DNA from 4 places in the Porphyromonas levii genome. Region 1 is predicted to be linked to each of the others. Evidence: riboswitches for the same ligand, from Rfam matches in the RefSeq annotation. Region 1 holds a riboswitch; each other region holds the start of a gene.
The links. A riboswitch is a leader RNA that binds a small molecule or an ion and turns the genes downstream of it on or off. The one in region 1 is predicted to bind cobalamin.

Region 1 (7,762 bases):
TGCTCCTATCTCAAGTTCGCTCTCACCGCTCGGGCTTGACTTAGGGCAAAGACGACAAGACGAACCTCTGCCATTGGATCCTACTCAATCGATATTAGCCCAGCGCAGATATGCCGTCCTCTCGTCACGCTACACAAAAGCCTCGATACTCGCGAGACCCCTTCGTTGGGGCTCTGGTTTCCATAGGGTGAAGGGACACAATTTCCATATAGCACCCGACCTATACTTGGTACATACGGGTTATTGTGACCTAGAGATTATTGTCAAGAGGGCGGGCGACTCTACCAGGATTGATGCTGGATGGGAAGCCCACTTAGGCAGGCGTGCTCGCACTGTGGCACTCACCACTCATACCAATCCAATAGATGGCGACCTTATCTTTGAGCGTGCTAGGAAGTTGCAGACCATCTTCCGCCCTATTTTTGCACTCAATAAGCCTATGATGCCCTACTCTGCCCCCAAGGTAGTAAAGCTCCCAGAGCGATTTGAGGGTACTTTTATATAACTAATGATATAATACTTTATACAATGATGAATATACCTACTACAATCTCAGTAATTATACCAATATATAAGGCAGAGAAGTTCTTAGAAAAATGCCTTGACTCACTAGTGAACCAGACTTTACAACCATACGAAATTATACTAGTAAATGACGGTTCACCTGACAAATCGGATATAGTAGCCCAACCATATATCAGCAAATACCCATATATCAAATATATTGAGCAATCAAATCAAGGTGTATCTGCAGCAAGAAATACAGGAATATCCATATCCACTGGCAATTGGATTACATTTTGTGATCCAGATGACTACGTGCTTCCCAACTACATAGAAGAGATTACGAAAGCTATAAACGAGAACAATTTGGATTTCTATCAAATTCAATACTCGGAAGTTGGAACTATAAGTGGGAAACATGAATCAAATAAAACAATAGTAAAAGATAATTCAGAAGTATATAGCCAAAAGGACATCCTTAATAATTATAAAATACTCGGGAGTTGTTCAATGTGGATGTACGTTTTTAAGAAAAGTATCATTGAGGAATTCGGAATAATAGTTCCTCCTGGGGTAGTTATTGCAGAAGATGAAGTATTTGTAATAAGATATATAAAACATATAAATGCCATGGTAAAAATAAACCAAACGCTATATGTTTATTATAGGCATGAGAACTCAATAACAAAAAGTATTTGGAACACCTACAACAGAAAGGCAGCAATATCATACAAGAAGGTAATTGATATTATGCTTTCAGAATGGTCTTATCCATATCCACCATTAATCAAAACAAGCATATTGTATAGTCTGACCTACCATATGCATCTGCACATCTCGTGCAAGGAAGAAAGTAATGAAATAGAAGAAAATCTTTCCGATGATTTGCAATATATAACCAAGAGACTGAAGGAAGGTGGTTACTACCCATTTAAGGCTCGAAAATATCTTTTCTATGCTCGAAACTACCAAGCTGTCAAGCGTTGGATACGTGTCAAACAACTTCTCAAGAGAAAAAAAATAAAAGTCAAACAGCATTTTCAGAATAATGAGCAGCCTGACTCTAATTAAACACAAAGAGACCATGGCATAATGCTTAGCCTTTGTATCAAAGGCATTATGCAACGGTCTCTTTTGTATTTGCACTCTTTTTATTAGCTTAGACCTCAAGAGCACCTATGAGTTCATTTACATCCTTGATGCCATAACGCTCCAAATAGGTTTCAATCTCCTTTATCATCTTTTGTGGAGCGAGAGGATCCACAAAATTGTAAGTACCCACTTGCACGGCAGTTGCCCCTGCCAGCATGAATTCGATAGCATCCAAACCATTGGTAATGCCTCCAATCCCCACCACAGGAATATGTACTGCACGGGCTACTTGCCATACCATACGGAGGGCAATTGGCTTAATGGCTGGTCCCGAAAGCCCACCTGTCACAGTCGAAAGGATAGGTTTCTGCTTATGCGCATCTATCGCCATACCAAGAAAAGTATTGACCAATGACACCGCATCCGCACCATACTCCTCGGCTATGCACGCCATACGAGCTATATCAGTCACATTGGGCGAGAGTTTTACAATAAGCGTATGGCTATACACCCTCCGAATCTCTGAGACAATCTCAGCAATTCCTTTCTCAGAGACACCGAAAGCCATACCCCCATTCTTCACATTGGGGCAAGAGATATTCAGCTCCATCGCACGAATACCCTCCAACTTATCCATTGCCGAAGCCACTGCGATATAATCGTCTATTGTAGACCCATTGACATTAGGAATAATCTCGGTGCCTAACTTCATCACTTCAGGATACGTTTGGGTAACATAGTACTCCAGCCCTTTATTCTGCAAGCCCACGGCATTGAGCATTCCCGAAGGAGTCTCCGCCATACGCTGGGGCGCATTACCCTCGCGCGGCTCTAGCGTGGTTCCCTTAGTAAAAATTCCTCCCAAGCAAGAGACATCGTAGATCCTATTCATTAGGAGACCATCTCCGAATGTACCTGAAGCTACTGTGATTGGATTCTTCAGTTCCGCCTCTCCTATTCTAACCACTAGATTCTTCTCCATAGCGCTTAGTCCCAAAGTAGTTCGGTAGTATCAAATACAGGACCATCATTACAAACCGTCTTATGTCCCTTTACTGTCGGTTCTACACAGCAGAGGCACACACCTATACCACAAGCCATGTGATTTTCGAGCGATGCCTGAGATGGGATGCCTTCCTCGCGTGCCCAACGAGCTACGGCCTTCATCATCGGTGTAGGACCACACATATATGTATGTGTAAACTTCTGTGCTCTTAATATCGAGTGCTGAGTCACATATCCTTGCTCCCCTAGAGAAGCGTCTTCAGTAGTAATAAACAGCTCCCCTACAGACTCGAAATGAGAAAGATCGGAGAAGTGCCCCGCGCTCCTAGCTCCTAGAAGGAAAGTAGGCTCGATTCCCTTAGCTTTCATAGCACAACCAAGCGCATACATAGGGGCTACCCCTACTCCGCCACCTACAAGCAGCGGACGGGCTCCTGCCTCAGGTATACGGAATGTATTACCCAAGGGCAATAGGATATTGAACCGACTCCCTACTGGAGCATTGCATAATACTTCTGTGCCTTTACCCGCATTTTGAATAAGTAGATCGAGAGTTCTCTCGGTTGCTGCGTAGACCGATATAGGGCGGCGAAGCATCACGCCATCGCAATTCTTAACCTGTATCTCCACGAACTGCCCAGGCAGACAAATTGGTACTACTTGCTCACGGTTGGTAGGCGCAAAGTGACCCAAGAAAAGTCTATCGGAGTAGACTTCCCGTCCCACCAGCTCCATTTCAATATCAAATATATCCTTCTTCATACGATTGCCAATACCCACTTCCCATATTGCCTACAAAATTAACTATAATTTCCCTTTCACCCACATCCTCCGCATAGAGAAGGATGCTTCTCTATACGGAGCCTATCCAGAGTATGCTGTCATGTATTTCTCACAAGTAGCATTACTTCAGGGTTCTACTAATAGTTATTTGCGCCCTTAAGGTTGCACACGATTAGAATTATCTCTACCTTTGCAGCGATAAAATTTGGTGATAAGCTATGGAGTTCCTCCTAGCTCATTGAAAAGGGAATCCAGTGAAAGTCTGGAGCAGTACCCGCTACTGTAAATTCTATAAAGGCATGTAGATATCCGTAAGCCACTGTCCATACTCTGCAAGACAATAGGATGGGAAGGCTCTGTGTGCTGATGGAATAAGCCAGGAGACCTGCCAAAGCGTAATAACTTATTGAAAGCAATGTTTTCACTAACTATTCCGGGTGTGAGGTTAAGTGGTCTAGACTATTATAGATGGGCAAGTTACTAGCACTTGGTATGGTATAGGAACTATTTGTATAACCATGAAGAAATCTTTCGAGCTCTTCCTATTGCTCAACTTCATATTTATTGTAGGGACTTCTTTGTATGCCCAAACCGATATGAACTACACCGCTCCTGAGCACAATGATAGTACAATGCGGTGGGATAAGTACCTCGATGAATTTGTCGTAACAGCGACACGAACGCCCAAGGCTATATCGGCTGCGCCCATACTAACTCGCGTCATTGGGGATGTAGAGATAACATCTAGCAACTTTGAGAATATAACCGAGCTCCTCCAATATAACCTACCAGGGCTTTCCTTCAAAAGGGATGGTCGAGGCATCAATATGCAAGCCCAAGGACTGGAGAATAGCTACATTCTCGTACTCGTGGACGGAGAACGTCTTGCTAAGACCCCAGGAGGGAATATTGACCTTAGCCGTATCTCCCAAAGCAACATAAAACAGATCGAAATCGTCAAAGGTGCTTCATCGGTTCTCTATGGCTCTAATGCCATCGGCATGGTTATCAATATCATCACCAAGAAACCGGCACGTAAGCTTGAGGGCTCAGGGTCTTTCCAGTATGGGAAGTTCAATAACAGCATAGCAGATCTCAGTATAGGAGGCAAGCATGGTGTCTGGTCGGGACGCACCTCAATATACTACTTCGGCACAAAAGGCTACAACCTAAATCCCGAGAATCAGCAGATCTACACTATTAATCCGTATCGCAACTATAGTCTACAGCAAAAACTATGGTGGGAGAGAGGGGCTACACAGTTAACTGGAAGCCTTGACTTATTTCTTCAAGACCAGTTCAATCCACCGCTTAGTATTAAGGAAGATAGGTATCGGAATAGTAACTTCTCTTATAGTATTTTAGGTGAGCACACAGTAGGCATACATAAACTAAGCCTATCTTACTTTGCTGACCACTATACCCGCCATACCATAATAAAAGGTAAGACACAGCCTGCTGATGCTAAGTTTCATCAGCACACAATCAGACTAACGGATATACTTAAGCCCCTCAGCCAACTGGAGTTTATTGGCGGTACTGAGGTGAATATCAATAAGGACTATAGCGATATCCAGTTTGGCAAAGAGACTAAGACACGACAGGTATACGACCTCAACCTATTTGCTCAGGGTGACTGGCAGTTACTCCCTATCCTTAATCTAACTGGTGGAGCAAGGTACACTCACCACTCAGCATTTGGGAATGCCTTCACCCCTAAGGTTAATTTAATGTACGCTCCTACTAAGTATTTCAAGGTGAGAACGGGCTATAGCATGGGCTTCAAGGCACCCAATAATACGGAACTCTACTCCGACTTCATGATGGGAGCAGTATCTCACAACATCGGTAATCCTAACCTCAAGGCAGAGCGTTCACAATACGGCTACCTATCTCTTGAATACCGTATGCCCTCATTCGCCATAAGTGGTGAGGTGTATCAGAATACCCTACGAGACAAGATACAATCCTCATTCGTACGAGTCACAAATGATAACGGAGAAGAGTGGACGGAGCTAAGATACAGGAATATTGGTCAGGTAAGGATTAGGGGCATGGAGGTCAACACCGACATCTATCCTCTCTCTTGGCTAGCTATACGTGCAAATTACACTTTCACAGATGCTATCAATATGGAGAATGGGCTGCAGCTTCAGGGCAATGCCAAGCACTCTGCGAGTGGTGTAGTTTCTATTAGAGGACGACTACTAGGGAAGCAAAGTTCTCTCACTATCTCAGGTCGATGGATATCCCCAAAGATGTATGACCAGGAGCGTAAAAGCATCAATAGCACTACGGGAAAAGAGGAGATCACTGTAGAAGAACGCACAAAAAGTGCATACTCTCTATGGCGTGCTACTGCACAGATGACACCCTGGGAGAAGGGAGATATGAATGTCTCGCTCTCACTTGGGGTGCAAAACATCTTCAACTTTACGGATCCAGAAGATCTGACAACCTTTGATCCGGGAAGACGATTCTTCGGAAAGATTACTTTCAACTTCTAAATAATTAATAAGTATTACAATGAAAAAGATTACTACTACTTTTTTGATTGGATTAGCTCTCTTGGGCTTCTCCTCGTGTAAAGGCGACAAGAAGGATACCCCCCAAACGACGGAGGTAAAGACGGTCGTCATCGACGCTTCCAACTACGGCAAGTTCGTCTACTTCTCTTTCGAGAAAGGCACTGTAGTGACGGTAAGTGACGCAGATTATAACAACAACTTGGGATGGGATATTGCCTTCAGAGGTCACTACCCCCGCACTAATGGTGGGGCATCTGGCAAAGGACAGGGCGGTGTTATTAAGACAAAAGAACTTACCTTTGGAGCTGTAATGGCTATCCCTGCAGGAGCTTCTTGGGAAGTGGATAAGAGTATCCGTGTCGCTAAAGTAAACGACAAAGGCGCTCCTATTATGCCGCCACAGTTTGAAATGGTACCCGGCAATGTGCTACTGCAAAGTTGGCTAGCAAGTGGTGGTCGTCCTCCTCACAAGTACGACAACTCTATCTTCCTTGTAAAAGGTGCCAATGGCAAGATTGCTAAGGTACAGATGGTATCATTTGAGAATAAACACATCACGATGAGGTACGAATACCCTTTCACGCCAACTAAGAAGTAAAGTATGAAAAAGAAGAATAGAAGTCTCCTCCTTATCGGTATAGGGACAATCATAGTGGCACTTGGATTGCTATGGGGGTACCGCCGCTATATAGCTCCTACTGAGATCGCACTCGTCCACTTCCCAGCGTATCAGGCATCGAACTTCGTATACGCCAATGAAGACTGGCAGATAAAAGTACACTCAGTACCAGAGGAGGAGGCTTCTAGTCTTCCTAACTACGACGCTATTCTTATTTTCGGCGCTGGATTCCGACCCACTGACGAACAGCAAGAAGCTATTGAGAAGGCGAAGCAAAAGGGCATCCCTATTTACTCTTATGTGATGCAAAGCAATCGCATTCAGAGTCACAACATCACTGATGAGCAAAGAGAACAACTCAACCTCTACTATATACATCGTAGCAAAGATAATTTCCGTAACCTCCTAAGGTATATCAGAGCAGAACTAGACCCTAAGAAACTATTTTCACACAAGGCAAAGGCGCCTGAAATCATACCAGAAGATCTATTTTACTACACTAGCGACAAAGAGTATTTCCAAAGCGCTGATGAGCTTACTGCATACCTTAAAAGCAAAGGTCTATACCACCCCGAAGGGAAGCGCTTAGCTCTTATCTCGGGCACGCTCGCACCATTGGAAGGCAACAGAGCTCACGTAGACACACTGATAGAGGGGCTCACTAAAATAGGCTACAATGTCTATCCCTTTCTCTCTACCAGACACCGGCTAGATCTTCTCACACAGATACACCCCGATGGACTAGTGTATATTCCTATGGGGCGACTTGCTACCAACGAAGGGGACACTTGGTTAGCCCAGCACAATATACCTACCTTCTGCCCTATTCCGGTTAGTGAGACCGAGGACCAATGGCTGGAGGACAAAGTAGGACTATCTGCAGGATCCCTTACCGCAAGAGTAACCCTAGCCGAACTAGACGGTGGAATACTCCCAATGGTGATTGCCACAGAACAAGCCCAAGGCGATAATCTTGTTACAGTAGAAGCACAGCCCGAGGGCATCAAACAATTTATGGAGACTGTGGATCGCTATATGCATTTGAGGGAACAGCGCAATGCCGATAAGAAAGTAGCCATTGTATACTTCCGAGGACCAGGCAACAACTCCTTGGTAGCTGCGGGTCTGGAGGTAGTTCCTTCATTGTACAACTTCCTGAAAAGGCTTCAAAGTGAGGGCTATAATGTAGATGGACTACCCAGTTCGTTAGAAGCATTTACTAAGGAAATCA
Region 2 (7,762 bases), on a different contig from region 1:
CTCTTACTTCCTCCTCAGTCTCGGGTCGCTGTGCCACCTCTGCCGTGACCTTTTCTCCATTGCTTGTCACAAAGAGCCCACGGATACGGAAACTGCTCTTGCCCTCGAAGCTATTGATCTCACGCTCACGCTCTACGATGATACGAACAGCTACGGACTGTACACGCCCAGCAGATAGCTGAGGTCTAATCTTGCGCCATAGCACGGGGCTAAGCTCGAACCCTACAATCCTATCTAGTACCCTGCGGGCTTGCTGGGCATCTACCATCTGCACGTCTATCGAGCGTGGATTGGCCAATGCTTGTTCTACTGCCGTCTTGGTAATCTCATGGAATACAATTCGGTTCTCCTCCTTCTTATTCAGTCCCAATACCTCTGCCAAGTGCCACGCAATAGCTTCTCCCTCACGGTCTTCATCACTTGCCAGCCACACTTTGTCTGCCTTCTTGGCAGCCGACTTTAGTTCACGAACTACTTTCTCTTTATCCTCCGAAACTTCATACTGGGGCTCGAAGTTATTGTCGAGATCCACTCCCATACCTTTAGTCTTCAAGTCTCGGATGTGACCGTAGCTCGAAAGCACTTGGAAGTCTTTGCCTAAAAACTTTCCAATTGTTTTGGATTTTGCTGGGGACTCAACTATCAGGAGGTTACTTGCCATATTGATACTACTCTTCTATCTTTTTCGCTTGAAACTTAAATTCCGTGCAAAAGTACACATTATATATAATAGCGCAAAATAATTGCTCTTCCGCTCCTCCTATACTTAGCTCGGTGTCTTGGTTTTGTGTAGAAGCATACTCTTATTAAGGTCATCGCCGTTGCGGTTTCAGTCCCTTTGGGGAGAAACTGGAGTCTCTCTAGGGAGAAACTGGAGTCTCTCTAGGGAGAAACTGGAGTCTCTCTAGGGAGAAACTTTCTTTGCTCAGTAGAGGGCAATCGGTGAGGTAGGGGAGGAGCGTATGCGCTGCCCCTATCAGTTTCCCCTGTTCTCGGTATGAATAGATGATTTACTGTGCAGAATAAGGGTGGGGCGTTCTATGATGTGTAGATGCAAGAGGGGTAGTAGGGCAGAAGAGGTTACGCTTAAAACGTCGACCGACCTATTAAGAGCCATTAGGGCAGCTGCTTTATGGCTTTCGTTTCTCTGCCAAATTGATAATTCTCTGATTGCTACTGCCCCGAAAGGAGAGTCGGGGGTCATAAAGACTAGCTACAAAGCGCCCATCTACCAGTACGTCTATATATTCCAATAGCGGCTGGTAGCGTGGGTGGTCTTTGATAGCTTCGTAGGTAAAGCCTGTATAGCACCAGATATTTATCTGTGTGCGTTGCTTGATGGTCCGAAGTAGTGGCAGAAATTCTTCTGGGTTGAAGAGGGGATCTCCACCACTAAAGGTGACGCCATCTAGCATAGGATTTTCTTGAATCTCCTCTATGATTTGCTCTATCATCTCCTTGGTCACCACCTCTCCCGCTAGGGGATTATGGCTCTCGGGGTTATGGCAGCCAGGGCAATTGTGACGACAACCAGCCAAGTAGATAGAGTAGCGAATCCCCTCGCCATCTAGTATGGTCTCGGGCATAATATTCAATATTCTCAGACTCATCTTGCCAGACTGTGTCGGATGGGCGTTGGTGTACTTGTTAGTGGTGCTTGGTGCGGTCTTTTTCCTCCGCACGCTTAGCGGAGTTCCACGAGCTCAGATCTCCAGTAAGGTACCCAGTGATGCGCCTCATCCTCAGAATATGTTCGCTCTTACAGATTGGGCATTTACTGTAGATGATACCTTTGTAGTGGCACTCTTGGCATGTGTCTATTGGGTGGTTAATAGAGCCATAGCCAATGTTTTGCTCCTTCATTAGCTTTGCTATCTTGGAGATAGCACGCACATTCTTCTTCGCCTCACCATCGAGCTCTATATACGTAATGTGTCCGCCACCAGTGAGTGCGTGGAATGGTGCTTCACGCTTTATCTTCTCGGCAATAGTGATTTGCTCCTTGACATCTACGTGGAAAGAATTGACGTAGTAGTCTCTGTCGGTTACGCCCTCTATGATCCCGTATCGCTTCCTATCCATTCGGGTAAAGCGTCCGGATAATCCTTCTGCCGGTGTTGCTAGGACAGAGTAATTGAGGTGATATTTCTCCTTTAATTCTCCAGCCACTTCGTTGAGGATTACTAGGCACTGTCTGAGGGTCTCCCACGCCTGATCGTTGGTGCCATGACCTTCTCCGTAGATAGCGTACATGGCATTGTGCCCTCCGATAAAACCTATGCCGAGTGTGCCACTCTTGAGTACATCGCCTACCTTATCATTGGGGCGCAGGGCGGCACCTCCCTTCCATACATCGTTGCCCATCATGAAGGGGAATTGGCGTGCCAGGGCACTTCTTTGGAATTCATACCTGGTATAGAGCTGCTCTCCCACTAGTCGGGCTAGGTCGCGTAGGCTCTCGAATAGTTTATTTACCGCCATGCTCCTCAGTGTACCTTGGTCGGTATGGAGCGTGGAGTGCTCCTCGGCATAGCGCATGGCTTCAATCGCAAGTCTTGGGAGATTGATGGTGGTGAATGAGAGGTTGCCTCTGCCTATAGAGGTCTTCTCGCCATTGAGGTTTTCGAATACCCTCGTGCGGCATCCCATTGTAGCTATTTCGTATTTGTAGCGCTTTGGGTCGTCCTCTCGCCACAATTCGTGACGATTGAACGTGCTATCGAGGAAGACAAAGTTGGGGAAAAGTGCCTTGGCTGTAGTATCGCAGGCACGTAGGAAGAGGTCGAAGTTGGGACAAGAGAAGAATACTTCCCCTGCCAGCGCCTTATCGAAGTTCTTCAGCGCTAGTTCGTAGTCTGCATCGGAATAGTTGATGCCCTCTTTTACCTTAAATATCTGAATAGGGAAGACGGGGGTCTCTCCGCCGTCACCCAAACCCTCTATGGTCGCTTTCATAAGCTCCTCCATTACCATCCGACCTTCGGGAGAAGTATCGGTGCCATAGTTAATCGAGCTAAATACCACCTGATTACCACCTCTAGAGTGCATGGTATTGAGGTTGTGGATAAAGCCCTCCATGGCTTGATGGGTATCGCGTCGGCTCCTTTCTATGGCTTTCTCGATGACCTTCACAAGAAGGCGACGATTAAGGTGCTCATAATACTCCTCGCATATCGCCTCGTGCAGATGATCGACTTCGGTAGAAGAGGGGAGTATGGAGTGTAGGTGTTGGGCTACTAGCTCTCTAGCCTTTTTAGACTCTATATCCACGCTTTCGTCTACCGTCTGGAGTGCAAATTGTAGTAGATCCGCCACATGTTTCACGAAGGTTTTATACACTCCAGGTGCCATGAAGAAGTCGAAAGCTGGTATGGCTTGTCCACCATGCTGTTCGTTCTGATTGGTCTGGAATACGATGGTTGCCAGTGTGGCGTAGCTTTGAATACTCTGGGGGGTACGGATGCCTCCATTTTTGGTGTGAAATCCTCGCTCATATAGGTCTGCCAAGTCGTACTGCACGCAGGTGGTCGTCTTGGTAGGATAGTAGTCTAGGTCGTGGATATGAATGTCACCCCTACGGTGCGCCTCGGCGTACTTGGTAGGGAGTAGGTATCGATAGGTGTAGTCCTTAGTTACTTCCGATGCAAAAGTCATCATCTGTCCTGATGGGGTATGACTACTCATGTTGGCATTGCTGAGGTTGACATCGTTGTTGTCAATAGTTACGATACCATCCAATGATTGCTTCAGAGCTGTCTTCTTCTGTCGCTCAGTATTGCGCCACTCCCTGTAAAGGATGTAGCGCTTGGCTACATCAGGATTGAAGTGCATGAGTTCACTCTCCACAATGTCCTGCACCTCCTCCACGGATATCACATCTTTATCTATACGGCTAAGAATCTTAAGTGTAGCCGACTTGACTTCCACGAAATGGTCGGTGTAGCCTGCCGCTACGTAGGCCTTTAGGATGGCGTTCTCTATCTTGGTAGGGACGAACGCCTCTTGGACTCCATCGCGCTTGATGATGTACTTGATAGGATTGGTCATAACTTTAACTCCCGAAAGTAATGGTTCAACAAAAAATATACTAGATGTAACAGAGCCGAAGTAGGTCTTCTGACTCGTCTCACTCTACGACGCCTTCCCACCCTCTAGTAGGCAGTGGCTTATGTGTGTATAGCAGAGTATTACTGAGACTTACAGCAGCGGGTACTGTACTGGATTTCCACCAGTTTCCCTTACCTCCGTCTTGTTTATAGCACCACAAAGGTAACGATTTATTTTTGTATCCCTATCCAAAGTTACAAAGAATCCCCTCGGTAGGTTGGCACTAACCAATCTACCGAGGGGGTATATAAAATGTATGTCTAGCGTGTGTCTGCTTACTTCTTAGCAGCCTCCTTAGCCTCCTTAATCATCTTGGCATTGGGGAGGATAAAGATCTCTACACGGCGGTTCTTAGCTAGGTCAGCTTTGCTATCGCCCATGGCGACTGGCTGATCTGGACCTACACCTTCACCCATCATACGAGCGCTCTCTACCCTCTGCGCACGGAGGAAGTTGAGTACACTCATCGCACGCTCACGGGATAGCTGCATGTTGTATTCATACCTACCAGTCTTGTCGGTATGACCCACAATCTTGATGTCCGTATCAGGGTTGGCATTCATGTTTTCAGCAAACTTGCGAAGTGCTTCGCGCGAACTAGCGTTAAGCGTACTAGAGTTTACTGGGAAGAGGATACCGCTATCAAATGTAACACGGATGGCCTCACCATTATTCACGGTCTCTACAGTAGCATCAGGAATCTGCTGCTCTAGCTCTTTCGCCTGCTTATCCATTTGGTTGCCAATGATACCACCAGCCGCACCACCTATGGCTGTGCCTATGATAGCACCTATACCAGTATTGCCAGCTACTCTACCTATGCCAGCACCGATAGCGGCACCTGCTGCGGCACCGATACCAGCGCCCTTTAGAGAATTACTAGCACCACAACCACTCAGTATCAAACCGATGGTAACTATACTTACACTTAGAAAACCTTTAATCTTACTCATAACATCTAACTATTAAAATAAATACTAATCCTACTCGTCATCGTCCTCTTCGAGAGAGACGTCGAACTCTTGTTGCAACTGGATGAGTAGCACCATGTCCTCCACAGATATGGAGATGTCTTGTTCGTCCTCAGCTGCACTCTTAAGCGCATATTCGTGGAAGTCTTCGGGTTCTACCTCTACGACTTCCTCCTCGCCATCTAGCTGTTCTGTGTACTCTTCCCAAAGCTCGTAGAGATACAAGATATCCTGATCCAAGAGCTCTGTGATACTTTCTATCTCAGCTGTCTCTTCTCTGACAAACTCGAGAAGTTCTTCGTCGTACCAATCGAGGTCTTCTTCCTCGAGGTTAAAAGGGTTGTCTATCTCATTCATAAAACTTTATCTCTAGCTATGTCTTATAATACTACACCACAAAAGTAGGAAAATATCCGATATGTTGTCTATTCTAATCTATAAATTAACCGAAAATTGCGCTGCCTACTCTAATAATGGTTGCACCATGCTTTACGGCAATAGGATAATCGTGTGTCATACCCATTGAGAGCTCAGTAAAGTGTGAGCTTTCACTGAAAGCACCAGTACGTAGGTCGTCGAAGAGTGCTTTCATCTGTGCAAACTCGCGCTCGACCTGCTCCATATCGTCTGTCAGCGAAGCCATACCCATGATGCCTGATATCTGAGCATGCTGGTAGGTTCTAAGGCGATCGCTATTGATTAGTTCTTGTAGCTCTTCTAGCGAAAATCCATGCTTGGTCTCCTCTCCAGATATATGTATCTGCAGTAATACAGGGAGGTACTTTCGCCCCTGCTTGATACACTCCTTCTCCACTTCCTGAAGTAGCTTCTCACTATCGATACTGTGAATCATGTGCACGAAGGGTACCACATACTTTACCTTATTACGCTGCAGTGTGCCTATCAAGTGCCACTCAATATCTTTAGGCAGAGCGTCGTACTTCGGAAGTAGTTCCTGCACACGATTCTCTCCGAAGCGCCTTTGTCCGGCTTCGTATGCCTCTAGTACCTCCTCCTGGGTGTGGTACTTGGATACGGCTATTAGCTTAGTGGTCTCTGGTAGCTCCTGTTGTAGGGCTTCCAGTCGTTCCTTAATATCCACGACTTATCCCTCTGTTTTTATCTGATACTTGAATACATCCATATAGAGCGTCTCGGATACACTAGCTACGTCATACTCGCCTAGTGTGTCTTGCATCCCCTTGTGGAGGTTCTCTAGAGCGTGATCAATATCATCCGCTTGCACAATCATCTGTACGTACTTCTTTTTCTCCACACCTGCCTTCTCGTCTAGTGTGATAAAGCCTACCTTGCACTTATAGTAGCGTTCGCTCTTATCATCGATGAATAGGTCGTAGAGGCGTACTTTTTTTACGCTATCCATTACAAAGCTACCCCTGCCATTCATCTCTTCGGCCATACGAGCCTCCGCATCGGTAAAAGTCTCTGCATCGATAAGGTAGCTCTCACTCACCTTACGCATCTTGCCTGACTGGTTAATCTCTTTCTCGTATGTAATCTTACAATCAAACCAACTCATATTTCTTATATCCTAAAAATCCTCTAGTGTTATTACGCCTACGCCACTCTCTTTAATCGTATCTTTCAAAGCAGTGCCGTCGTCAAGGCTAGGTGCTGCATCGGTGATGACCGTGAGTTTTTGCCCTAACCCATGCTTTACAAGGTCGTTCAAGGTATAGAGTACACATACATTCCCTGCTATGCCACATAGGAAAACCTCCTTAGCCTTGTCGAGAAGGGTAGGGTACCCTTTTGCGAAAGCGCTGTACTCATCTAGCTCCTTCCGTACGCCCTTCTCTATGAAGTGCACTGGGCCTTGTCCCACTCTTAGTGCCTCCATAAGCGGCTCCCAAAGCGCTGCACCCACACTATACTTCACGCAGTGTGGTGGCCACATACCGCCTTGTGCCTCGAAGCTACAGTGCCCAATGGGATGAGCATCCATCGTTACCACAATCTCCTCCGCAGGAATTTTGGGCAATGCTGTCGCTAGTCTATCCATCGCTTCTTTGGCACCTGCTACAGGGAGTGTCCCTGTAATGAAGTCATTCTGAGGGTCAACTATTATCAGCACTTTCATACTACCGCATCTGCTTAGTCGTGATTAAGTGATTCTTCAGAGGGGTGGCATACATCTCTAGTATACGCTCTCTTACGAAGGACTGGTGCTCCTCGGCAGCCTCTACTTTCTTCACCTGACCCTCTAGGTAGTCTACAAATGTCTGCTCCTCCTTTGGACTGTACATGTGCTCGAACTGTCGTCCTCCATGTAGTAGGTCAAACGCTACATAGTTGTTGGGGTAAAGTCGGTAGTTTGTAAAGATTTGGCGGTCTATCTCCTGAGCCACTACATTGAGTATCTCCTGCTTGCTGCCAGCACTCTGAGTAAGAGCCGAGAGGTCTCTAAGCGTCTCACCTATGCTGAAGTGCACGCGCCCCTTCTGTCCCAGTAGCCCTGTCTGCATATTGATCATGTCATCTATGGGGCTCTTCTTCCACTCAGGGTCTAGGTGCTTCGCCAGCATCTCTTTTGCTTTGAGGTAATCGCAAGGGTCATACTCATAGGTAATGGCTATCGGCGTTATCTTTAGTTCCTCTAATAGCTCTTGGTCACTTTGTCCCTTCTCGGCACTCAGCGTGAGCATCTTCAGTACAGCTGTCTG
Region 3 (7,762 bases), on a different contig from region 1:
TCTCCTAATACCCTCTGCACAGCAGGTGTAATCTCATCAGCTCTGCCAGGACCTATACCTGCAATGTATATTTTCCCTTTGTTACCCATATATTATCTAATTATCAAATCTCTAATACAGTTTTGCGACCTACAAAGGTAATCACTTTTTGGCTTTAATCTTACTCTTCCGAAGAAGTCTACCCCAAAAGCGTATTCCAATAATCATCCCTGTAACGGAGAGCACTAGCCCTCCTATACAGACAAGAGTAATCAGCCCCTTTCTAAGCACTGGATGCTCAGCGAAGTACTTGACTCGAAGGCTATGAAATGCAGGATAAATCCACTTCTTCACTCTACTATTCGTATTGAAGTACCGCACACTTGCCTCTGTAGGTGTAACATAGATATGACTCTTATCGGGGTCACTAGCCACCACCTTGTATACTGGCAGGGTGGCGCTCTCTATATTACTGACGTAGTAATTGTCGTACGTCTCCAGCAATTCTATACTCATAGGACTATCAATATGCCTACTAAGCCGTTTTAGCACCACTTTCTCTGTAAGATAAAGCGGCTCTATAGAAGGACTCGTGGCATCAAACTTAGCTACAGTATCACGGTAAGTAACCGTGTAATAGGGTTGAGTACCGAACTGCTCAAACGCTATATCCTTCACTTCGCCTAGCTTCAGGAGCTCGCGATAGTCGAGCACAAAGCTCGAGAAGTCTACTTTATCGCTTTTCCGTAAAGTGCTCTTTAGTTTTGGATTGTGCTCCTTTACCAACCAACTAGGCAGATCCTGCATAGAAAGTAGCCCACTAAGGGCGAACATCATTGCGAAGAAACCAAAGAGCATACCAGAGATATGATGAAGCCTATAGCTTCCCTTCTTGTATGGACTTTGCAATCTTCCCTTTCTCTTCCATGAGAACCTATAATATCGGATACCAACAACTATCCCTGCTAAGCACATGATGGCACATAAACCAGAGAGTATAGTAACCACAGCGAGCCAGATATCTCTATTCTGACGGAGTTGCCAAAAGTAAAGCATGTGAGGAATTGTACTGAGGGCTCCCTCTATTCTTCCCTTCCGAGTGCAATATTGAAGTGCCTCTCCCGTCTGTGAAGAAAGGTATAGGTAGCTCTTCTCTGGATCATCATACTTAATACGGTAGATAGGGAAATGCTCCTTAAGCGAACTATACGGAATCCAAGGATCCAATTGGTAAAGTTCATCTATCGACTTGATTGGGTAAGAACTCCACCGCCCTGCCTGCTCTTGGATATAAGAATAGCTAACACCGCTCTCCGCCACAGGGGCGAAGAGGGTGTCAGCTACAAATAGTAAAGACTGCTGGTCTGTAGTTACTTGGATAATAGGTACTCCTGAGTGTGTCGTAAGCTCAAGGTGCTTTAGCTCCTCCCCTTCTGGCACCTGTGCCAGTATCTGTTGCAGACTAGGCAGTACACCACCTATAGTATCACGGTGTACTATGTCCTGATCCCCCAGCTTTGGGAAAGCGAGGAAAAGCATACCAAGCCCTGATAGGAACCATACAAACATCATAGGAGCGAGCAATGCCCCCAACCACTTATGTACTCCAGACCAGACCTTCATGATTTACTTCTTGATTGGGACAATACGGTCAGCGTAATATCCTTCCTTTAGTTTAGCTCCAGGAGTGATATTACCGCTCTTGAAGTCGTACTTATAAAACTGTGTTTGCGTCTTGGTATTTGCTCCGAGGATAGCATAGTCCTCAAAGACAGCCGCTAGCTCTACATAATTACCACCAGTGCTAAATGGGATATCCTTTAGATGAGTCTGTGCTCCAGTTGAAAGATTGATTACTGACCAGAAGAATACGAAAGGATTATCCTTACTACTCCAGACATCTTTTCCAGTAGCATAGAGTGGATTTTGGAGATAGGCTAGCGCAACATTAGGCATAAGCTCACGAAGCGTCACAATCTTGCTATTGTCATTAAGCGTAATGATGAAGCTCTTGTCGAACTCCTTTTCACCCGCCTTAACTCTAAGAATATAGCCATGTTGCTGAGTTGTAGACTTAGAGCCCGCATTGACAGAATTACACGCTAGGTAATAATTGCCCTGCTGATCAAAGAAAGCCTTGCTCTGTCTCGTTTCACCAAAAGAAGTTGATGCAGGCATCTCTGCACGAGTCTCGGTACTAGTACTTACGACCTTCATCGTCTTGGCGTCGATAACAGAGAGATTAAAATCCTTTCTCGCCTTCGCATCCATCGCCTTCTTCTTATTTATATCGTAAACGTATGTATACAAGATAACATTGTCACTTTTACGATAGCCAGCAAGACCTGATGAATTGAATTGTTCACCCTTTTTTGGTGCAGGCAGATCTAGGATACCTTTCTCTACCACCTTCATATCATTGGTGTTGATCTTGACCCAATTCACAACATGCTTCTCTCCAGCTGAGCCAAAGAGAACAAGCGTATTGGTATCGAGCCAAACGTGAGAGAAGCGGCGGTCTAGCACCTCTTTAAGTGGGAACCTCTTCACCACCTTCACGTCAGCATCAGTAATTTTGTATTTACCGAAGTCCCCTTTACGTGATACACTATAATAGTAGCCATCATGGTAGATAGCATTAGGAGTCATCTCTGAACTTAAGGTTTCAACACCCTTGCCTTTGATATCATACTCCCCAGTCTCAAGGCTGGCAACCCTTCTCACGGCATGAGCATCTTGCTTTGCAGCGGAAGAGGTTCCCTCATCAAGGGCAATCCATACGTCATACTCCATACCAGTAACCTCTGGGGTTGGTTTAGGAGTTGGTTTAGGGTTAGGCTTATTACTGTCATCGCAACCTGTAGCAAAGACGAGTAACAGAGCTAAGAACACTGAAAAGATAGGTAGTCGTTTCATCTTCATTGTTATTAATTAGTTAATAAATACTTTTAACTTACAGAATAGGGCTCGCCCGGGTTTCTGAAGCATATAGTTATCGTAATTGATTCTATCAAAGAGGTTATTGCACTGCAATGATAGGGAGTATCGGTTGTCGGCCAAAGATAGGGTGGCTCCCACATTGGTATTCCACTGATTTGGCACTAGGGCTTTTGACTCTGCTAAACCAAAAGCCGCCCAAGTAAGGTAGAACCAGTGTGTATATGAGAGAGAGCCATCTATCCTTAGCGAACTATGCTTAAGCCCAAAGGGCTCCATCATCGTTACTGCTGCTAGAGCATTGGTATAGAAAAAGGGCTTATTCGGAATCCTATTATCATACGTAATATCTAGCTGACCATTGGGTTTGGTCTTAGATCTATTGCGCTCATCAATATAGGTTGCATTCATAGAAAAGTCTAATAAGTGCTGATAGGTGTAACCGACCTCAGCCTCACCTCCTATCACACGCGCAACCCCTACATTCTCATACTTACTCTCGGTATCACTCGAAACCACTCTGTGGATATAGTCCTGCACATCACGGACAAAGAAGTTGCCCTTATAGGATAACTTATGCTCTGGTTGAAAGCGCCAAGCCCCATAGACCTCCAGATTGAAGTTGTTAGCCTGCTCTGGTCGGAGGAGTAGATTAGGATAGATATTGGCTCCGTTACCCATATACTCCCTGGCAGATGGGAGCCTAACCGCTCTTTCATACGACCCCTTAAGGGATAGCTCGGGGAATAACGTAGCTCTCACGCCTAGTCCATATCCTAGGTGATTCTTTGTAGCTTTACGCTCCACCTCATTGGCACCCGTAATCCAATAATAATCTGACTGCTCTACCTCTGCATGGAAGATATAATCTTTAAGGAATAGAGTAGTATTGATACGATCATCCCACAGATATTGCCCATACGAAACACCCAAGATATGCCTTGCCAAATAATCTTCCGAAGGGATAAAGGTGGCATCGAGGCGATCCGTTCGCTTATTCTTATTCGCTGTAAGCGTATAGTTGAAAGAGACCGTCCCTGTTCGTGACCATTGATAGGCGATATTAGCACGTAGTACATCAGTAGGGCGTTCAGTAGCCCGAATCATCTTCCCTCGCCGCATCAGCTCACTATAATTCGTCTCTACATAACTACCATCCCAAGCATAACGCCTATAAGCGGTATCGGTGTATAAGATATGGTCATTGGTATGAGATGCGAATAGATTTAGGGAGAGCCCATCTACAAATAGGTCTCTCTTGCTATACCTCCCTGAAAACCTCAGAGCACTACGATCTCTGTGTGCCTGCCCTATCACTAGGTTTTGGCTAAATCCTGTCTGTAGCTCACTAGCACTACTAGTATATGAGATACCTACAAAAGCTTCGTCTGCCCATGTACGACCCGTAAAACCTAGTTCAAGTTGGGAGAAAAGAGATCTATAGCCATCGTGAAAGCGACGATAATCCCCCAACTGATACTCATAAGCAGCTTCATTCCACACCTCTACGCCACGCATTAAGTAGTCATTCTTGGAGGACTTTACACTCATAATGCCCCTAAGGGTGAGACCACTCCTATTGAGCTGATACTGACCGTTCACATCGGCTCCGTATGTGTGGAATGAGCCTGCTTCTGCAGAGACATCAAGATAATTTGCATGACTACTCTTTGTCACGATATTCACCGCCCCACCCAAGGCATCTAACCCAAGTTCAGGAGGCACCACCCCTTTATATATTTCCATGCGTTCCACAAGGTTGATAGGGATATTCGCTAGCGTCACACCACTCCCAAGCGAAGACAGCGGAACGCCATTCACGAAATACCTAATGGCATTGCCACTAAGCCCTGTGATAGCGAGGTCAAAGTCCGAACCTACACCACCCTCTTCTCGTATCACTACGCCTGAGGATTGGTTGACCAACTTATTGAGATTGCTCACCGATGCCACAAGAGGATGGACATCTATACTCGTGGCAGAGAACGAACTATTCTGCATTACCTCCTTATAGGTAGGAGCACTGACAACGACCTCTCGGAGTAGTTTGTAGTCCTCTTCCAGGACAAAGTCTTGCCTAATCGGCTTATCCCCCACCCTTACTACTAGCTGCTTTTCTCCAAACCCCAATAAGTAGGCGGATAACTTATATTGCCCCTTGGTTAGCTCAATAGCATACTCACCCGCAGCATCAGCAACGCCACGAATAGTACCATCTACTTTTATAAAGGTTCCCTGTAAAGCCTTCCCATCCTTGTCACTCACCCGACCACGCACAGTGACCTGAGCTGTGGCGAGACACGAAGACAGCACCAAAGTCCAAACGACCCAAATAGGTCTCAACAAGCTATTCTTCATAAAATCGAAGAGGATGCAACATTACGCACTCTTGCCCCCGAGAGTACAAATAAATAGCAATGGCAGGTTTCCTGACTTGCTCCTATTTGGAGACGCCTTCCCATCTGTTACCAGACAGTGACACCATTATGTAGATTACCCCAAACGCGATACGAAGCTCACAGTAGCGGGCACTGCTCTAGACTTCCACTAGATTCCCTTTTATGCTCTTGAGATAGGCTATCTCCGAGCATCACCACAACTTACTCCACAAAGGTAACACTATTTATTGTATATACGAAAAGAGAATTGACTACCTCTCCTTTCCCTTTGGCAAAACATCTTTCACAGAAAATGAGGTAGAGAATATCCTATGGTTATAATCTTGGACAATAGCACGAAGTAGATTAGAATAGTGCTCTACCGTCTTTTCTGAAGGCTCAATCGTTACATCCGTCTGCAGGTGCTTCACTGGGCTTGTCGCTGTTATATTACTCGCTGTGGTCATTGCAATAGTTGCATCTTTAGTAAAGAGCAAGTATTGCCCCCCAAAGTAGTTGAGCGCAAAGTGTTCTACCGACCTATCAAATACATTATTACCATAGCTCAGGACTGGCTCAGTGTTCCCAGTTAGATAGAGGAGCGTAGGCAGGATATCGGCGTGCTGCACCACGTACTCATTGATTTCACTCTTCAGCTTACCTTGAGGATCATAGAAAGCAATTGGAACAGCTGCGTGCCCTGCCAAATTGTCATAGGCAGGGAGATCAGTCTGGTTGGTATGATCCGCTGTAAGTACAAAGAGCGTATTTTGAAACCACGGAGCATCCTTAATTTTGTCGAAGAATTGGCATAAGGCATAGTCGGCATACTCCGCTGTCTTATGTATTGGCAGAGAACCGCCCTTAAATTGATCATTAAATTGCTTCGGCACTTTGAAAGGATAGTGATTAGAGAGAGAGAAGAAAAAGGCGCCAAAAGGTTCCTTCAGATTATCCATATCACTAGCCATTGCTAATTCGAAGGGCAAGTCATGAATACCCCACTCACTGTACATATCCCCTTTGCTATTGGGATGCTGAGCCAGATAGTCGTCTCCTGTATACTGTTGGTCTACCCCAAGCTTTTGGAGAAATGGGAAAAATCCCATAGCGCCTTCACTATCTCCATGGTAAAACTTAAGGGTATAACCCTCACGCTTTAGAGCCAATGGAAGTCCTGTATCGAAGCTATTGAAGTGCTGATAATTGGACATTTCCCAATCTTTATCGTTGAATGTACCACCGAAAGAGGGAAGTGAAACAAATATAGAGGGGAAAGACTCTACCGACCGTTTGCCAGAGGCAAAACCATAACGAGCATATAGGGTATGAGGAAGCAAGCTGTCAAGAAAAGGAGTCCTACTTGTATGCCCCTCTACCCCTTGATTGAGAAAGCCAATGTACTCGCTCGCCATACTCTCCATGATGATGACCATCACATTCCGCCCTCGCATAGAGCCAAAGAGGGAATCATTCTCAGACAGAGGTGTAGCTTGGTAGTATGGGGTGAAGATATGAGGTAACTCCTCATCGGTATAAAAATCATATTCATGCCGTGCTTCTGTACCTTTTAGTAGCGCAATTGGTGTATTCAATAGGATAGGATATTGATCCTGACTACTCATCCGACTGACTACCTTATCGAGTGCAACGGGTGTACCCTCAAAGTCCCAGCGCCCACGCATGCTGAAGAAGATAAAGACGATCAGAGCCATAGATAGTGGTATATTTAGCCAAATCGGAAGAGCCATCTTTTCAGTCCTTTGGAAGCGAATCAATCGATAACCCAATATACCAAGTAGCAGCAATATAACGAATGAGAGCGAGAGCGGCCAGTGCTCAATAATAAAGTCCTTGTAAAGACCCACATAGCTCTTTCCCTCGAACTCCGAAAACACCTCCATATTAACCCTTCTCAAGACAAAAGGGAAGTAACCAATATCAGAGATATTAAGGAATAATACTACCGTAAAGGGGACAAAGTAAGTAAGATCTTGAAGCGCCTTGAACCATCGGCTCATCTCTACCTTAAGAGGCAATAGTCCACCAACAAGCCTCAATACATAGTAGAGGAGAAAACCATAACCAATGACCACCATATCAAGGGTATACCCCCCTTGCATAAGGTTGAATAGCTGATCGGCGCTAATCTCTTTGAAAAAGCCCTTATTGAAAAAGTAAAAAAGGAGACGACACGCCTGCATCATCACGATTGCCAATAGAGTATGGGCAAGAATAACTATCCACCTGTTGTTAGTCTTTATCATATCACGAACCAACGCTTATCTAGTAGTAATACAAAACTCAAATTATCCCTCACCGATAGTGTAGATAGTCTCTCGAAACCTACAATAGTGTAGGTTTTATGGGCTATTCTCAAAGGGAAACGATTGCAAAGTTACCCATAATCAACATTATACAAAAAGTAAAATGCATCTGAACGACACTTATTAAATATGGACACTAGG
Region 4 (7,762 bases), on a different contig from region 1:
CGCTCTCCTTAAGCTTCTGGATCACTACAGCACCTTCCTTACCAGCGTTGGCTAGAATCTGACGAAGTGGCTCTTCGATAGCACGGCGGATGATCTCGATACCAGTCTGCTCGTCATCAGTATCACCCTTCAAATCCTCAAGAGCCTTTGTAGCGCGGATATATGCCACACCACCACCAGGTACTGTGCCCTCCTCGATAGCAGCACGAGTAGCACTCAGTGCATCCTCCACACGATCCTTCTTCTCCTTCATCTCCACCTCACTTGGCGCACCTACGTAGAGTACTGCCACACCGCCTGCTAGCTTAGCCAGGCGCTCTTGTAGTTTCTCCTTGTCGTAGTCCGAAGTACTTGCCTCAATCTGGTTCTTGATGAATTGTACACGTGCTTCGATATCCTCCTTAGCACCGCTACCATTTACGATAGTTGTGTGATCCTTATCAATCGTTACCTTTTCAGCTGACCCCAGCATCTCCATAGTAGCAGCCTCAAGGCTTAGACCCGTCTCCTCGGTGATAACCGTACCACCTGTTAGCACTGCAATATCCTCTAGCATAGCCTTACGACGATCCCCGAAGCCTGGAGCCTTCACTGCAGCTACCTTGAGTGACCCACGCAGACGGTTAACCACAAGGGTAGCCAATGCTTCGCTCTCAATATCCTCTGCGATAATCAGCAGACCACGACCAGTCTGTACTACTTGCTCTAGGATGTGGAGAATCTCCTTAAGAGTGCTCACCTTCTTGTCATAGATGAGGATATATGGGTTCTCAAACTCCACCAACATCTTCTCGGTATTGGTCGCGAAGTATGGGGAGATATAACCCTTATCAAATTGCATACCCTCTACCACCTCGACAGTGGTATCCATGCCCTTTGCCTCTTCTACAGTGATAACACCTTCCTTCTTTACCTTCTCCATCGCCTCAGCAATGAGCTTTCCTATAGTCTCGTCACCATTAGCAGAGATCTTAGCCACGTGCTCAATCTTTGCTAGGTTATCACCAATCTCCTTGCTTTGCTCGCGGAGTGAAGCCACTACAGCAGCTACAGCTTTATCGATACCCCGCTTTAAATCCATTGGGTTAGCACCTGCAGCAAGGTTCTTTATACCTACATTAATTATACTCTGTGCAAGTACAGTCGCTGTAGTTGTACCATCACCGGCATCATCATTAGTCTTTGTTGCTACCTCCTTTACAAGCTGAGCACCCATGTTCTCAAATGGATTCTCAAGCTCTATCTCACGTGCTACAGACACACCATCCTTGGTGATGTGAGGGGCACCAAACTTCTTGTCGAGTATTACATTACGTCCCTTAGGACCGAGCGTCACCTTCACTGCATTTGCCAGCTGGTCTACACCACTCTTAAGGAGCTCCCTTGCTTCTGCTTCAAACTTAATCTGCTTAGCCATATATCTTATTTATATTCTTTTCTAATTATATTATTTTACTCAATCACTGCTAGGATGTCGCTCTGTCGCATCATGATGAACTTCTTGCCTTCAAGCTCCAGTTCAGTGCCAGCATACTTGCCATAGAGTACGCGATCTCCCTTCTTTAGGAGCATCTCCTCATCCTTAGTACCCTTGCCAGTAGCCTCCACTATGCCTTGAAGGGGTTTCTCCTTAGCTGTGTCTGGGATAATAATCCCACTTGCTGTCTTCTGCTCTGCCTCTGCAGGTACCACAAGTACCCTGTCTGCCAATGGTTTGATATTCATATCTATTACGTTACTTATATGTTGATTATTAAATATTCATCTACTAGTTCTATGGAATAAACGTGCCAATGCGGTCTCCCTGACAAAAGCGACACGAGATGACAGACTCGGATAGACAAAAAAGCGCCGCTAGTGACTCCACTAACGGCGCTGTATCTGCTCTTCCACTTGGACTTGAACCAAGGACCCTCTGATTAACAGTCAGATGCTCTAACCAACTGAGCTATGGAAGAATAATTCTTATCTCTAAAATGTAGCTCTTCCACTTGGACTTGAACCAAGGACCCTCTGATTAACAGTCAGATGCTCTAACCAACTGAGCTATGGAAGAATGTTTCGCAACCCTAGTATCGTTGGATTGCTCGGCAAAGATACTATAAATCTCGAAAGTAGCAAATAATTCTATGGGAAATCTTACGATAATTTGCCTTCATCTGTTATCGAGGAGGGACATCTTACGTGGAGTAGAGCATATATGTGCTGGCGCAATGCCTATGAATTAATTCGGCATTCACGGCTGTTCGCCACACCATATCTTAGAAAATGAGTAATTTTGAACCCTGAATCGATAGAGACCTTGCTTTCTATAGATACCTATAGAAGTATGAGTCCCCTCCGAGTGGAGGAAGTTATGTCTCTTGATGAAGATTAGAAGAATCAATATAATATCAATTGTATGAATACTCACTTTTATACTTGTAGGCGATTTGCTCTACTATCTTTCGTTATTGCCTTTTGGGGCTTCTCTAGTGCTTTCGCCCAAAAGGGGATTGTCCATCTTGTTGGTGCTGGTCCTGGCGATTCAGAGCTTATTTCTGTGAAAGGAGTAAAGGCACTGAAGCAGGCAGATGTCGTGCTCTACGATGCCCTTGCCAATCCAGAGATACTACTCCACTGCCGTAAGGATGTCCGACTTATTCCTGTGGGCAAGAGAGCGGGGCGCCCCTCTATGAAGCAAGAGGAAATCAATAGACTCCTTATTGACGAAGCCAAAAAGGGCAATTTCGTAGTCCGACTCAAAGGTGGTGACCCTTTTGTCTTCGGGCGCGGAGGTGAGGAGCTACTCGCTCTAGCCAAAGAGAATATAGAAGTCAAGGTGGTTCCTGGTGTGACAGCGGCTATTGCAGCTCCTGCCTATGCTGGAATCCCTGTAACTCATCGTGCATTGGCTAGGTCATTCACCCTTGTTACCGCAAGTACTAAAGACCAAAACCTTCAGAACGCCCTCAAGTGGAAGTCGCTCGTAGAGCTAGGTGGTACAATCGCATTTTATATGGGCGCTCGCATCGTTCCTGAGATTTGCCAGCTCCTGACTACTGAGGGGCTATCTCCAGAAACACCTGCAGTAATTATCAGTAATGGTACTCTGCCAGCTCAAAAGGTTATACGTGGGAGCATCAAAGACTTCACACCTACATTTGCCGATTATGAGCATCTGACACCAGCGCTCTTTCTTGTGGGAGATGTTATAGAGGTGGTCAAAGACTATCAGATGCCAGAGCCTACTCCAGAACTTAAGGTGTTGGCAATTACGCTGAACCGAAAAGTGAGTGAGCTCTGCCCGAGGATTGAGGATAATGTGCTACTCGCTGAGACGTTCCCTAGCACTAGGGTAGATCTCTATAGTCAAGACTATTTAGAGCTTCTAAAGAGTGTCGGATTTACCCACATGGTATTCTCTAATACCAAAAGTGTAGAAGCCTACTTCAAGGCCTGCCAAGAGAGTGGAATAAATTTCATAGGCGACAATACTACTCTTATTACGTTGGGGGAATCTATAACCGATTTGCTGAAAAGTAGGGGCTACGAAGCTGTTACTCTAAAGTCTTATAACGAAGTGGCAACCTATCTAGTAGGAGATAAGGCCAAGACGTTCTCCTCTAAGTACGATGCCGTGTCAGGAGCCACAAAACCTGCCAAGAAGACACATTGATCTTCTACAAAATGCATGAGTGATCACAAATTACGGGGTAGCAACCCCACGTCCTCGCTAGGGGCAGATTCGCATAACGCGTGATATTAGCGATGCTTTCCAGTGTCACGCTATCCCTCTCTCAACTTATTGTAACAGCTACTATCAGTAAGTATTTTGCTTGCTGATAGTAGCTGTCCTTTTATAGATACATAGACCATCCAATAGAGGAGTTAGTTTTGGTATACTCTCTCCTTGTTACACATCCAATGTGTTTACTCCTCTATGCTAAAGTCTTTTAAATGGGTAGAATTCATATTCTCCAGTCACATCACATCCGGTATAGAGTAGAGTATTATTCTTCTCAAATCGGTATAACTGTTTGTGGACACTTCTGCCAATTTTGCAGCCATCACCCATAAGTAGAATAAAGATTGCACTGTCTTTTGTGTAAAAGTAGTGCTTAATCTTTCTCCCGCTATCGCTAATATCGGAAAATATACATTCCCCATTTGCTTTATATTCAATAATGTAATCCCCATATAACTCTTGAGTCTCTGGGTTAAATGATCGCCATTTACCGATGAGGAGAGGATCTCTCTCTTGGCTTCTAAAGTACTCAGGGGTTTCCTCTTTGCTATATCGATAACATCCACTGAGCGAAAGCGTCAGGATGGAGAAAATAACGAATAAAACTATCTTTGCTTTCATAATCATAGACTATAAATATTTGCACGAAAACATAAACATCAATATCAATGGGATTCAACGTCTCTTCTGCTCATAGAGCAGGAAACACTAAATAGCAATAGTGTACAAGCTGAGAAAACTGTACACATGAAAGCAATTGTCTTTCTGTTCATAGATACAAACTTTATAGATTAAAAATGCTTTACTAAACAATCGATATGTTATTGGTGCAAACATACAAATAAAATCAATACAACAACAATATAGTCAAAATAAAGTGTAATATAACAGAAGGTGTAAAGGTAAAAGATAATCTACATAAGGTATTAGGAGCATCTACAGTGGAGTGCAATATTATTTCTCAGCACAGAATTCGCAGGTGTGATTGCAGTTTAGTGGTAGCAACCTTCATATATTATTATCGCAATATATTATAGTACAGCATATTGCGTTGTTGGTAAATCCGCTCAGGGGAGCGACAGTTGTGGCTCGCCAGAGTAGTGAAATTTATTCCTAGGAATAAATAAATTTATTTGTACAGATAAATATTTTTATTCCTAGAGAAAAATAAATTTATTCCTAGGAATAAATTTTGGTGATTGCGCGAGCTATTTTTGATGAGATACGTCTTCGTTATGAGTCGTATGTGTATCCACTCTTACGATTGTGTGTTCTGTCTGTATTAAGTGATTGACAATTATGGTAGTTAATAGGATTGTTCGATTGGATAATAGTTGGGGTCCACAATCGAATTAGGGTGTTAACACATCGTTCATTCACTAAATCATATTGAGAAAAATTCAGAATCATCAAAAAAAACTATTACATTTGCACTCGTGGAGATGGTGATGCACAGAAGCATTCGCTTTGTTTATATGGTGCATAAGAGGGAATCCAGTGGAACTCTGGAGCAGTGCCCGCTACTGTAAGCTATTATTATGCCTTCGGATAATCTATTCAACCACTGTCTTGAATAAAGATGGGAAGGTCGTCCGAGGTAAGCAAGCCAGGAGACCTGCCATGTCCAATGAGTATTATTGCACTTCGGGGAGCAGAGTGCTGGTATTATTTTGAGATTTTTTTTCAACCCATGAGAAGTTTTCTACTGACGGCAGTTTGTGTCGTTGTGGCTATGCTATGTAATCAAGATCTCTATGCTCAGAACAAAGTCTTTGAGCGTGACCCCCTATTTGAAAACCTCGAACAAGGAGACAAGGGTGCCATACTGATGGTGCACTTTGGTACGACACACGATGATACTAGGGCGCTTACCCTAGATGCCATCAATGCAGCTGTGAAACTACAGCACTCCAACCTTGAGGTCCGTGAGGCTTATACCTCTAGGATTATTATTAAAAGACTTGCCGACCACAAGGGTATTATTAAGCTGAATCCTTCTCAGGCGCTCAATAAACTACATGAGGATGGTTATACCCATGTACTTATCATCTCTACTTCGCTGACTAATGGCGTAGAGATGGTATCGGTAAGGCAAGAGGCAGAACAGGTAGAAGGTCTCTTCAAAAGGCTAAGGGTAGCAACCCCGCTGCTCTATCATGAGTCGGACTACTCCGAGATGCTAAAGGTAATGACAGAGGGTGCGCAACCAGATGTGGCTACGATATGGGTAGGTCATGGTACTTATGATGTCGCTACAGCACAGTATGCGATGCTCGATCACATGCTTCAAATTGGAGGATATACTAATATTATGATAGGATGTGTAGAGGGGTATCCTCATTTCGAACAAGCATTACAGAGGCTTAAGGCTTCAGGGCTCAAAAAAGTACTGCTCAGACCTCTTATGATTGTAGCCGGAGAGCATGCAAAGGAGGATATTGCTGGAGAGTGGCAGGAGCTATTAACGAAGGAGGGTTACGAAGTGGAAGCAACTATTCAGGGCTTAGGAGAATTGCCACAGATACTGAAGGTTATTAATGATAAGATTGACTTCTACTCCAATCATCGACGAGTGTTGATTGGAGAGAAGAAGAAGGTCTATGAGGTTACAGGCGAAAAACTCCATGCCGATGAGTAATAGACTGGCATTATCGTTAGCCCTTAGTCTCATCTACTCTATTGGAGCGTTGGCACAGTCTTTTGTGCTAAGCGGTAGGGTGGTAGATGATAAAAGACACCAACCACTCCCTTATGCTATTGTCTCTATCGAGGGCAGAGGGAAAGTGTGTGCAACGGATGCCAAGGGCGCATTCAGTATGAAGTTAACCCCAGGCAGATATACGCTTGAGATTGCTCTACTTGGCTATAAGACAGAGGTTCAGAAGGTGCAGTTGGATAAGGATACCAATATTACGTTTAGCCTCAAGGAAGATTATAAGCTCCTCGGCGAGGTGCTCGTGGTAGGCCCAGACCACACTCAGCAGATGCAGGAGGGGGTGTATGCAGCTAAGAGTTTGAGTATCCGCCCATATGTGGCGTCCAATAGTAGTCTCAATCAGCTCATGTCGTACACGAGTGGTGTGCGTATCAGGGAAGATGGCGGTATTGGCTCGAGCTTCGATCTCTCGCTAGGTGGGTTAGGGGGTAATGCGATACGGTACTTTATTGATGGTGTACCTCTTACGTCTCTGGGGAGCGGGGCGAATATTGCCAATCTGCCTATTAATATTGTGGATAGAGTAGAGGTGTACAAGGGGGTTGTCCCTCCAGAACTGGGGCTTGATGCGCTAGGTGGTGCTGTGAATATTGTTACCCGTAAGGAAAGCAAAAACTTCTTGGATGTCTCTGTCAATGGAGGTTCGTTTCATACCTATGGTGCCGATATCAATGGCTCGTATAGGCACAACGATAATGGCTTTACTGTCCGAGGAGACGCTAGCTATACCAGCTCCCGTAATGATTATATGATGAAAGGTGTGGAGGTCTGGAATGCTGATAAAAATGAGTTTCAGAAAGGAGACTATCGTCGCTTCCACGATGGCTATTGCTCTATAAATGGAGAACTACAGGTAGGATTTACGCAGACAAAATGGGCGGATGAAGCTCTCGTAGGAGTCTACTATGCTAAGAGCCGTAGTGAGATACAGACTGGTTTTAGCCAACAAAGGGTGATTGGAGCCGCCGAGAGGCATAGGGATGCTCTTCGTCTCTCCCTAAACTATAGTAAGAAGGACTGGTTGGTAAAAGGGCTTACCGCTAAGCTCTTTGCGTCTCATACTTGGGAGCATATCTTGTATGCTGATACTACGTTTAGGCAGTACCGTTGGGATGGCTCGTACGAAGAGGTGTATAGAAACGAAGTGATGGGGCGGGGCAATAAGATACTCAGGCATACTAAGCGCCCCACTACTATCCTAAGAGCTAATTTGGCATATCATCTGACGCCAATTAGTTCACTCAACTTTAATTATACGCTAACGGCCAATCAAAATAAGCGAAGCGATGACTACGATAAGACCTTTGTGCCGACCAATG

Region 2: another riboswitch for cobalamin. It lies ahead of IX315_RS05750 (anaerobic ribonucleoside triphosphate reductase); the one in region 1 lies ahead of IX315_RS08250 (TonB-dependent receptor plug domain-containing protein).
Region 3: another riboswitch for cobalamin. It lies ahead of IX315_RS04805 (TonB-dependent receptor); the one in region 1 lies ahead of IX315_RS08250 (TonB-dependent receptor plug domain-containing protein).
Region 4: another riboswitch for cobalamin. It lies ahead of IX315_RS00460 (sirohydrochlorin cobaltochelatase); the one in region 1 lies ahead of IX315_RS08250 (TonB-dependent receptor plug domain-containing protein).

What each region holds. Positions count from the first base shown of each region.
Region 1 covers NZ_JADRGN010000043.1:3,882-11,643, forward strand. Annotated here, with positions in the region: gene IX315_RS08230 (glycosyltransferase family 2 protein) at 1-505, shown strand, start outside; gene IX315_RS08235 (glycosyltransferase family 2 protein) at 529-1,575, shown strand; gene IX315_RS08240 (dihydroorotate dehydrogenase) at 1,664-2,578, opposite strand; gene IX315_RS08245 (dihydroorotate dehydrogenase electron transfer subunit) at 2,584-3,363, opposite strand; cobalamin riboswitch at 3,587-3,791, shown strand; gene IX315_RS08250 (TonB-dependent receptor plug domain-containing protein) at 3,903-5,891, shown strand; gene IX315_RS08255 (HmuY family protein) at 5,911-6,510, shown strand; gene IX315_RS08260 (cobaltochelatase subunit CobN) at 6,514-7,762, shown strand, end outside.
Region 2 covers NZ_JADRGN010000021.1:7,649-15,410, reverse strand. Annotated here, with positions in the region: gene topA (type I DNA topoisomerase) at 1-661, opposite strand, end outside; gene nrdG (anaerobic ribonucleoside-triphosphate reductase activating protein) at 1,131-1,610, opposite strand; gene IX315_RS05750 (anaerobic ribonucleoside triphosphate reductase) at 1,648-4,047, opposite strand; cobalamin riboswitch at 4,090-4,281, opposite strand; gene IX315_RS05745 (YiaD family glycine zipper/OmpA-like lipoprotein) at 4,383-5,060, opposite strand; gene IX315_RS05740 (hypothetical protein) at 5,091-5,435, opposite strand; gene IX315_RS05735 (YggS family pyridoxal phosphate-dependent enzyme) at 5,521-6,180, opposite strand; gene IX315_RS05730 (DUF4494 domain-containing protein) at 6,184-6,618, opposite strand; gene IX315_RS05725 (isochorismatase family protein) at 6,631-7,179, opposite strand; gene IX315_RS05720 (1-acyl-sn-glycerol-3-phosphate acyltransferase) at 7,181-7,762, opposite strand, start outside.
Region 3 covers NZ_JADRGN010000015.1:37,751-45,512, forward strand. Annotated here, with positions in the region: gene cobJ (precorrin-3B C(17)-methyltransferase) at 1-89, opposite strand, end outside; gene IX315_RS04795 (PepSY-associated TM helix domain-containing protein) at 142-1,602, opposite strand; gene IX315_RS04800 (hypothetical protein) at 1,606-2,895, opposite strand; gene IX315_RS04805 (TonB-dependent receptor) at 2,911-5,274, opposite strand; cobalamin riboswitch at 5,319-5,529, opposite strand; gene IX315_RS04810 (LTA synthase family protein) at 5,567-7,561, opposite strand.
Region 4 covers NZ_JADRGN010000001.1:108,629-116,390, reverse strand. Annotated here, with positions in the region: gene groL (chaperonin GroEL) at 1-1,417, opposite strand, end outside; gene IX315_RS00485 (co-chaperone GroES) at 1,453-1,725, opposite strand; tRNA gene IX315_RS00480 (tRNA-Asn) at 1,885-1,958, opposite strand; tRNA gene IX315_RS00475 (tRNA-Asn) at 1,983-2,056, opposite strand; gene cobA (uroporphyrinogen-III C-methyltransferase) at 2,402-3,658, shown strand; gene IX315_RS00465 (hypothetical protein) at 3,926-4,348, opposite strand; cobalamin riboswitch at 5,154-5,364, shown strand; gene IX315_RS00460 (sirohydrochlorin cobaltochelatase) at 5,418-6,365, shown strand; gene IX315_RS00455 (TonB-dependent receptor) at 6,358-7,762, shown strand, end outside.